DNA from 3 places in the Lactococcus sp. S64 genome. Region 3 is predicted to be linked to each of the others. Evidence: predicted binding sites of a transcription regulator. Region 3 holds the regulator's gene; each other region holds the start of a gene.
The links. The regulator Rex, encoded in region 3, represses fermentation and respiration genes when NADH is low (regulators of the CRP and FNR family bind a similar motif). The targets are predictions, from matches to a motif close to TTGTGAANTANTTCACAA.

Region 1 (3,287 bases), on a different contig from region 3:
CCATAAATGCTTGTTTCAACTTGAGTTGGGCGGATAGCAAGTTGTTCCAAAACTTTATCAACGAAACCAAATTTAACCATACCAGGGTCAGCAACAATGAAAGCTTTGTGGACGTGTGGCAATTCTTGTAAGTAAGAAATTGCATTTTTTTCGTAGTAAATTTCTTTTGGCAAACGAACCCATTGTGGGCGATTACGACGTTTAGCCACTGTTTTAACATTCAATAGATCGTATGTACTCAAATTGTGTGAAAGTGAATTTTTCCCCCATGAACCAGTTCCAAGTGTAAGTGATGGACGCATTGCATCAGTATAGATATCTCCGACCCCACCAATAGAATCTGGTTGGTTAACGAGGATACGAGAAGCTTCAACTTTTTCGCCATATTCTTTAACGAATGGATCATCCATTGCACCGATTTGAATTGCAGCATTATGTCCAGCACCTTGATAAGCAAGTAAGCTACGTACAATCTCAATTCCTTCTTCACGTGTTTCAGCTTTGTAGATTGAAAGCAAAGGAGAAAGTTTTTCAGAAGAAAGTGCTTCACCAATATTTTTCTTATCAAGTTCAAAAAGAAGGACATCTTTATCTTTAGGAACTTTGACACCAGCTTGTTCAGCAATCCATTGACCAGAACGACCGGCAACAGGACCAGTTACTCCAAAGCCTTCACCAGCACGTTCAACAAAAACGAAACTTTCAATAGCTTTGTAGTCTTTTTTAGGAACCATATAAGCGCCTTGTTCTTGCATTTTAGCAATAAATTCATCATAAACTGAAGCATCAATAACAGCTGAATTTTCAGTGGCACAAATCATCCCATTATCAAAACGTTTTGAAAGCAAAAGGTCTTCAACGGCACGTTCAATATTTGCAGTTGCATCAACATAAACAGCACCATTACCAGCTCCAACACCGAGTGAAGGGTTACCAGATTTGAGTGCGGCGTTTACCATTCCTGGGCCACCAGTTGCAAGGATTGTTGCAAGTCCACGGTTTTGAATCAAGGCGGTAGTCATGTCAAGGCTTGGTACTTCAATCCATTGAATAAAGTCTTCCGGTGCACCAGCTTCAATTGCAGCATCGTAAACAATTTTTGCTGCATGGCTTGAACATTTTTGAGCTTGAGGGTGGAAAGCGAAAACAATAGCATTACGTGTTTTTGCAGTCAATAAAGATTTAAAGATTGCTGTTGATGTTGGATTAGTCGTTGGAACGATACCAGCAAGTACACCGAGAGGGCTTGCGATTTCAACAGATCCAGCAACCTTGTTTTCAGAAATGACACCAACGGTTTTGTCATTTTTAATTGCGTTATAAACAGATTCAGAAGCAAAGTGGTTTTTGGTATCTTTGTCTTCGACAACACCACGACCAGTTTCGTTAACGGCTTCATGAGCGAGTTCTAGAGAATGTTTGCTTGCTGCAAGAGCCATTGCAGCGACAATAGTATCGACTTGAGTTTGTGTATATCCTTCAAATTTAAGAACAGCAGCTTGTGCTTTTTTGACTAATTTGTCAGTATAAGCAACAGCTTCTTGGAATTTTGCGGCTTTTTCTTCAGCGCTTAAAACTTTCTTTGCAGCTGGAGCGGCTTTTTTAGTTGCCATATTTGTAGGTTCTCCTTTGTGATTTCGTTCACTTTCTTTTACGTGAATAGTTTAACAAAGTTTTTTATAGATGTCAAGCAATATTGTGATAGTTTTTACAAAAACACTCATCAAAAGTTTAGAAAACGGTTTATAACAAGCTTTACTGAAGAAAAAAAGATTGCTAATTCTTTGAGAGAAATTAGCAATCTTTTTTAGTTTATCAGTCAAACTTTGTGAAAAAATAAATTTTTATAGTGGTAAAACACAAGTGATTTCAGGAGCGTAAAAATCTTTTTGTTCCAAAGTTAAAGTACCGGTTTTTTTATCTCGCAAGAAAAGAGATAAATTATCAGATTCTTGATGAGCGACAATGATATAATCTTCAGTTTTGTTGAAATTAAAATCGCGAGGGATATGACCTTCAGTATTTGTCCAGCCAATAGTTTCAAGTTTTGTACCAAGAGGACTTACTTTGTAAGTTGTCAAAGAATCATGTCCACGATTAGAAGTATAGAGGAATTTACCGTCAGATGAAATACGGATGGCAGCAACACCATTTGCTCCATGATAATCTTCAGGTAGGGTGCTAATTGTTTGAAGACGAGCAAAGCGTCCTTTTTCTTCATTGTAACTTAAAACTTCAATTGTTGAATTTAACTCTCCAACCAAATAAGCGATTTTACCATTTGGATGGAAAGTAATATGACGAGCACCCATTCCTTTTTCTGCCCGATAAATTGTAGCAATATTGAGTTTACCTTCACCAATGACATCATAAACAGTGACTTCATCTGTTCCCAAATCACAGGTGACAAGTCGTCCGTCAGGAGTCAAATCAGAATAATGAACGTGTGAGCTAGCTTGTTCAGGACGTGGTCCAGAACCGGTATGTTTTACTGTATCCGTTAATCGGAGTGAGCCATTAGCTTGAATCTTATAAACACGAACTTCTCCAAGATGATAGTTCGCTCCGTAAACTAATTGTCGCGCTTCGTCCACGGCAACATAGCAGAGTGGAGCTCCCGTGGTTGTGACATTTCCGAGATGAGTAGCAGTTTCGCCATCAAAATCAAAGGCGGCGATTCCTCCACCATTACTATCTGCTGCACAAGTATAGAGGTGTCCCTTTTCATCGAGAGTGATATAAGTAGGGTTTTGAATCGCAGCGACTTCATTTAATGATGATAATTCAGCAGCTTTAGTGTCCAAAAGAACACTATATACGCCTTTAGATACACGTTTTGTATAGCCGCCTAAAAGGATTTTTTCTTTCATATTTCTCTCCTCACAAACTAATTTATTTACTATAATTATTTTATCACAAAAAAAGCGGTTTCAGTAAAAATATTAATTTTTTCTTAGAAAAAAATTTAAAAACTTACTCTTTTAGTGATTATAGAGCCTAAATTAACAATTAAATTTGTCAGACAATAGGAGTGGCTAGAAAAATAGATTTATTGAACAATAGAAGCATGAATAGATACTTGCAAAAATAGGTCAAACAATGTATAATGATAGAGTTGCTATGCAACCATCTCGCATTTCGTCTCGACAAAGTCGTAGTGTACGCAAGTATTGCGGCTGCGGATGACAGATGAAAGAGGAAAAACTATTTTAAAAGGAGACATTAACATGTCAGTTATTTCAATGAAACAACTTCTTGAAGCTGGTGTTCACTTCGGTCACCAAACT
Region 2 (3,287 bases), on a different contig from region 3:
ATTTTTAGATTAATGGAATTGCATTCCTCCATCAACAATAATTGTTTGACCAGTAATATAGTTTGAATCAGGGCCAGCTAAGAATGAAACAACATTTGCCACATCTTCAGGCTCAGATAAACGTTTCATGGCAATATCTTTTGCGAAAGTTTGCATTCCCCATTCATCATCTTTACCAGCATTTTTACCAACTTGATGCGCAATATCAAACATCATTGGTGTTTTTACAATCCCTGGTGCATAAGCATTAACTGTGATTCCTTCTTCTGCTAAATCACGAGCAGCAATTTGAGTCATCCCACGAACAGCAAATTTTGAAGAAGAATAGAGCATTAGATTTGGATTTCCAACAACTCCAGCTTGTGAGGTTGCGTTGATAATTTTACCTCCATGACCTAATTTTCTAAAAAGTGCTGTTGCTGTTTGTGTCCCCCACAAAACTCCACCAACATTAATATTATAGACCTGATGAAATTGTTCAGGTGTAATTGTTTCAATTGGTGTTGTTGGGGCAATTCCAGCATTATTAACTACAACATTTAAATCACCAAATTTGTCGACAACAGCATTCAAAGCTGAAATAACTTGTTCACGGTCGGAAACATCAGCTTTAACCGCAAATGAGTTTTCTCCAAGCTCTTTTGCTGCTTTTTGAGCTGTTTCTTCGTTGTAATCAATAATAGCTACTTTAAAACCATCATTATAGAGACGTTTTGCGATTGCAAAACCGATTCCTTGACCTGCTCCAGTAACTGCTGCAATTTTAGACATCTTATTTCTCCTTTATTTATTTATTTATTTTATAGACCTTTACCAGTGGGTGAAACTAAAATTTTAACAGCTGTTTCATTATGATGAATCAGCGTATCAAATCCTTTATCAATCAAATCATCCAAACCGATTTTAGCTGTGATGAATTGGTCCAATTTTATTTTACCTGTTGATACTAGGTCAATTGTTTTTGGATGAGTGTTATTATAAGCAATCGTTCCTAAAAGGTTAGCTTCTTTGATTACTAATTTTGCCATATCAACACTAGCAGGCTTGCCCCAAATTGCAACAATGACAACTGTTCCACCCATACGAATCGCATCTAGACAAGCGTCAAAGCCCGGTTGGACAGAGGTACATTCAAAGGCTGCGTCCACTCCTTTTTCATTAATTTCATGAACTTTAGCTTGAATGTCATCTTCAATTGGATTGAAGAAATAATCAGCAACTTGTGCTTCTTGTGCTTTTTTGCGGCGAAGTCCACTAGGTTCACTGATGATAACAGTATGTCCTTGCGCTTTTGCAACGGCAGCAGTTAAAAGTCCAATTGGTCCAGCACCAACAACTAATACCGTACTCTTTTCACTTAAATTTGCTCGTTCAACAGCGTGATAGCCGACTGATAGTGGCTCAATTAGAGCAGCTTCATCCAATGGTAAGTTATCAGGAATTTTGTGAACCCAACGTTCATCAACAGAAATTTTTTCAGCCAAACCTCCACCATTTCCGCCCAAACCAATAAAGTTTGAACCTTCTGAGAGGTTATAATGTCCAGTTTCACTTGTATCAGTCCCTTCGGGAACGATATAAGGTTCGACAACGACATGGTCACCTACTTTAAGTCCGCTTACTCCTTCACCTATAAAATTTACAACCCCAGACATTTCATGTCCAAGAGTGACTGGTGGTACTTCTCCAGTAATTGGATTAGGATGTTCTGCTGACGGACAAAAAATTGGGCCATCTAAAAATTCATGAAGATCTGTTCCACAAATTCCACACCAAGCCACATCAATGCCAACTTGGCCAGCTTTTACTATTGGTTCATTAATTTCATCAACGCGGATATCCCCGCGGTCGTAAAAACGTGCTGCGCGCATAAAAACGCCTCCTCTATATAGGATGGTTGTCGTTTCAGGCAATCAATTAAATTTAGTATTTGAGATTTCTCTCACGAGTTTATTCTATCATTATTTCTAATAATTTACAAAAATTTAAAGCGTTTTCTTCCTTGATATATATAGACTTTTAAATGATTTATTGTAATAAAAAAGCTACTGAATTTTCTGTCAGTAACTTTTACTTTTTGTATTATTATTAATTGTTAACGTCTATTTCTTCGACGATTTTTTCGACTATCACCCTTAACTGGGATTTGTCTTTGTTCCTTGACAAATTCTGGTAATTGATTATATTTCATTGATAAAACGAGCCCTAAGCCGATGATATTTGCCATTAAGGCCGATCCCCCTTGAGAAATGAAGGGTAAGGGAATACCTGTTAAAGGAACAACACCAATAGCTGCTCCAATATTTTCAAAGACATGGAAGAGAATCATCATAATAATACCCGTTGAAATATAGGTATAAAACTGATTATTTGATTTGAAAGTTACTCGAATCATTCGATAAATCAGCATAAAGTAAAGGAAAATCAAAAAGGCTGATCCAACAAATCCGAAATCTTCAGCAATGACAGTGAAAATCATATCTGATTCTCGAACGGGAACATTGACATTAGCTACACCAATTCCTTTACCCCAAAGACCACCAACACCAACTGAAATCAATGAGCGTGCTTGTTGAAGACTGAAAGTCTGAGAATATTCAAAAGGATGTAACCATGCGATAAAACGATTGACCTGATACTGTGCAAAACTGGTACTTTCAAGAAATTTTTGTCCTTCTGGTGAAGCAACTAGAGCAACAATTCCTCCAGCTACTGCTGCTACGAAAAGAAAAGCTGGCGCAAGTATTTTCCAAGAAATACCCGAAACTAAAATAACTCCTGCTAAAATAGCTATAAATACTAAAAAGGTACCAAAATCTTTTTGAAATACCGAAATTATAGCTACTGGCATTGTTTCCAGTATCAAAAGTCCGATTAATCGGAAATCATCTTTGAGCACTCTTTTCTTTAAATTATTTTGGAAGGTAACTACAATTCTTGCCGAAAATAAAATATAAGAAAGTTTCATAAACTCTGATGGTTGAAAAAGATTACGTCCACCAAAAGCAAGCCAGTTTTTTGCACCTGTTGAAGCATAGGTTGCTTTATCATAGAAAAAGATTGGTAGAATCATTAATATAAGACCTAGCACGTAAAAAAACGGTGTTAAGTTCCATAAAAACCTTGAGTCCATATGCATAACGATTAAAGCAACAAAGAGGCCAACAATAACCCATGTCCCTTGTTGAACAACCATTGTTGTTGCTTGTGTGGGGTGGTCATGACTTACTGCAACATAAAGTGCGTAAAGACCAATCAATATTAACATAAAGGCTGGTAAAATTAGC
Region 3 (3,287 bases):
CCAGTACTTGCTTTAATTTCTAATAATGAAGAAGTAGCAGCTCATACTCGTGGAAATGTAATGGAAACAGTGGCTCGTGGAGCCTCAGCTATCACAATTGTTGAAGAAGGAGTGGCTCGTGAAGATGATACAATTGTTGTCAACCAAGTTCATCCTTATTTGTCAGCAATTTCAATGGTTATTCCAACACAGTTAATTGCTTATTATGCGTCAATGCAACGTGGACTTGATGTTGATAAACCACGTAATTTAGCTAAAGCAGTAACAGTTGAATAAAAGTTACTGACAGAAATTTCTGTCAGTAAAATGATAACTAAAAATAAAAAGTTCTGAGATTCATCAGAACTTTTTTGGTTAATTAATCTTTTGTCAGTGACAAAGGCCAGATTTTTCCGTATATAATAGTATGTATGAACTAAGAGAAAATCCGTATCCGATGCAACCTAGGGAACGCTTAGAATTTTTAGGAGAAGAGTGCTTGTCTGATGTTGAGCTGTTAGCGATATTATTGCGAACAGGGACAAAAAAATACTCATCATTAAATTTGGCCTTGGAAATTCTTCAACATTTTGAAACTTTGGATAATTTGCGCAAAGCTTCAATTAATGAACTCAGAGAAATTTCAGGCATTGGACTGGCAAAATCCATTGAAATTCGAGCAATGATTGAATTTGGAAAAAGAATACAAACCACTAATAGAAAACGTTACGGTCAAGTTTTGAGTTCCAGAGAGTATGGCCTGAGTCTTGCTTTTGAAATGCAAAATTTTGAGCAAGAGCATCTTGTGGCGACTTATTTAGATGGTCAAAATCGAATTATTGAAAAAAAGACAATTTTTATAGGGGCGGTTAATCAGGCAACTGCAAGCCCTAGAGAGATTCTTTATCATGCAATAAAAAATCTCTCAGTAGGACTGTTAGTTGCACATAATCATCCCTCAGGAAATTTACGACCCAGTCAGGCTGATAAAATATTTACTGACAAAATAAAAAAATCTTGTGAGGATGTGGGGATCAATTTTATTGACCATATTATTGTAGGGGCTGGTAATTATTTTAGTTTTCGGGAAGAAGAGATCAGAAAATGAAGATTATATAACAAACAATCACTTCTCAACTATAAAGAAAAGAAAAAGAACAGTCAATAAAAACTGTTCTTTTATTTTGTACTAATTTAGTTTTCTTGAGCTCCCATGAAAAATAGTAGTGTTTGCAGCTCCTTAGTTAAGTCAATTGATTGAACAACCACATCTGAAGGGACTTTCAAACGAATTGGGGCAAAGTTTAGGAAACCTTTGATACCAGCTTTGACTAGAGTGTCAACAACTTCTTGGGCATTTTCTTTGCGAACAGAGAGAATTGCTGTTTTGATATCCGATTTTTTAACATTTTTTTCTAAATCAGAAATATTATAAATTGGAATTCCATCATCTGTTTGTGTTCCAACTAAGGGATTGCCAGAAATATCATAGGCTTGCGTGATTCTCATTTTGTTTCTATCTTGGAATTGATAATGAAGTAATGCACGACCGAGATTTCCGACACCAATTAGAGCGATATGCGTTTCTTGGTCTTGGCCAAGAAGTTCTCCAAAGAAATCACGGAGCACTTTCGTTTCATAGCCGTATCCACGTCGGCCTAATTCGCCAAATAAAGAGAAATCTCGGCGAATTGTGGCAGCATCTACTCCAATTTTTTCTGAAATAAGTTGTGAGTTTGTGCGTGTCACATTTTCTTCGACAAGACTTTTGAACAGTCGATAGTACTGTGGCAGTCGTTTAGCAGTTGCTTTAGGCAAGCTTTTGCTTGGTTTATGATCAGTCATTGTTATACCTCAAAAATTTAATTCGATTTTATTAAAACTAATTAATATTTAGTTTCTTTGTGATAATTTTATCAAAAATTTGTGAAATTATCAAACAAAAGGAATGGAATATTCACAAAAAATGAGAAATTGATTACAATTCTAAAAAAATATTTATTTTCCCCTTTTAATTAAGGCGCTTTCATGTTAGAATAGAAATATGAAAAAATAGATAGGGAGAAAATATGATTAAAATTTATCTTAGTGGTTCATGTTCATCTTGTAGAAAAGCTAAAAAATGGTTACGTAAACATCACATTGAATTTGAAGAAATTAATTTATCAAAAGATGTTATGGAAAAAGATGATTTAATCAAAATTTTATCCTTGACTGAAAACGGATTTGAGGATATAATTGCGACCCGAGGGAAAACATACGCATCTTTAAATTATAATTTCGATGAATTAGGACTAGAAAAAGCTTTTGAATTAATTCAGGAAAATCCACGTCTTCTAAAACGACCATTAATTTTTGACGAGGACTGTCTATTGATTGGTTTTAACGAGGATGGAATCAGAGCGTTTATTCCACCAGAAGTTAGGAGAATTGAATTGCGCGAAAGATTAATTTTAGTCTAATATTAATTTTATTTTTAGCTTATCAGATTTGGTAAGCTTTTTAATTTTAAGAATTTGGAAGAACTACAAAAAACTTGCCTTAAATGCTATAATAGAAGGACTGCTTTTCTATCATATGAAAAGGGAAAACGAAGTATTAAAAATATGCTTTGAGATTTAACGAAGAGGATAAATATCATGATTTTACTGCAAGGGAATGGAATTGCACGCACTTTTGGTGGCGATGTTTTATTTGAAAATATCAATTTTAGTTTACAAGACCATTCAAGAATTGCCCTAGTTGGCCGAAATGGAGCTGGTAAGTCAACCTTGCTTAAAATTATTGCTGGAGTTGAAGAAGCGAGTCGCGGAACTGTATCCAAGACCAAAGATTTGACAATGAATTATTTAGCGCAAGATACTGGGCTGAATTCCTCAAGGACAATATTTGCCGAAATGCTCTCTGTTTTTGATTCGCTTCGCCAAATGGAAAAACAATTGCGCCAGATGGAATTGCGAATGGGAGAACTTGCTGGGGATGAATTGACAGCTTTGATGAAACGTTACGATGCTTTATCAGAAGAATTTCGGATGAAAAATGGATTTACTTATGAATCTGAAATTAAGTCTGTCTTAAATGGTTTTCGCTTTGATGAAACAATGTGGGAAAGAGAAATTTCAAGTTTATCGGGGGGACAAAAAACACGTTTGGCTCTTGCTAAGATGTTGCTTGAAAGACCACAACTTTTGATTTTGGATGAACCAACTAACCACTTAGATATTGAAACTTTAGCTTGGCTTGAAAATTACCTTAAAAATTACGAAGGTAGTTTATTAATTGTCAGTCATGACCGCTACTTTTTGGAT

Region 1: adhE (bifunctional acetaldehyde-CoA/alcohol dehydrogenase) is a predicted target of Rex. The motif match lies at 1,697-1,714, and genes of this name have one in related genera.
Region 2: IAE51_RS10255 (2,3-butanediol dehydrogenase) is a predicted target of Rex. The motif match lies at 1,931-1,948, and genes of this name have one in related genera.

What each region holds. Positions count from the first base shown of each region.
Region 1 covers NZ_JACVUQ010000014.1:4,662-7,948, reverse strand. Annotated here, with positions in the region: gene adhE (bifunctional acetaldehyde-CoA/alcohol dehydrogenase) at 1-1,613, opposite strand, end outside; gene IAE51_RS11170 (lactonase family protein) at 1,845-2,870, opposite strand; gene rpsB (30S ribosomal protein S2) at 3,228-3,287, shown strand, end outside.
Region 2 covers NZ_JACVUQ010000010.1:44,640-47,926, reverse strand. Annotated here, with positions in the region: gene IAE51_RS10260 ((S)-acetoin forming diacetyl reductase) at 10-771, opposite strand; gene IAE51_RS10255 (2,3-butanediol dehydrogenase) at 801-1,871, opposite strand; gene IAE51_RS10250 (FtsW/RodA/SpoVE family cell cycle protein) at 2,096-3,287, opposite strand, start outside.
Region 3 covers NZ_JACVUQ010000001.1:110,860-114,146, forward strand. Annotated here, with positions in the region: gene glmS (glutamine--fructose-6-phosphate transaminase (isomerizing)) at 1-276, shown strand, start outside; gene radC (DNA repair protein RadC) at 407-1,087, shown strand; gene IAE51_RS00530 (redox-sensing transcriptional repressor Rex) at 1,174-1,824, opposite strand; gene IAE51_RS00535 (Spx/MgsR family RNA polymerase-binding regulatory protein) at 2,049-2,441, shown strand; gene IAE51_RS00540 (ABC-F family ATP-binding cassette domain-containing protein) at 2,619-3,287, shown strand, end outside.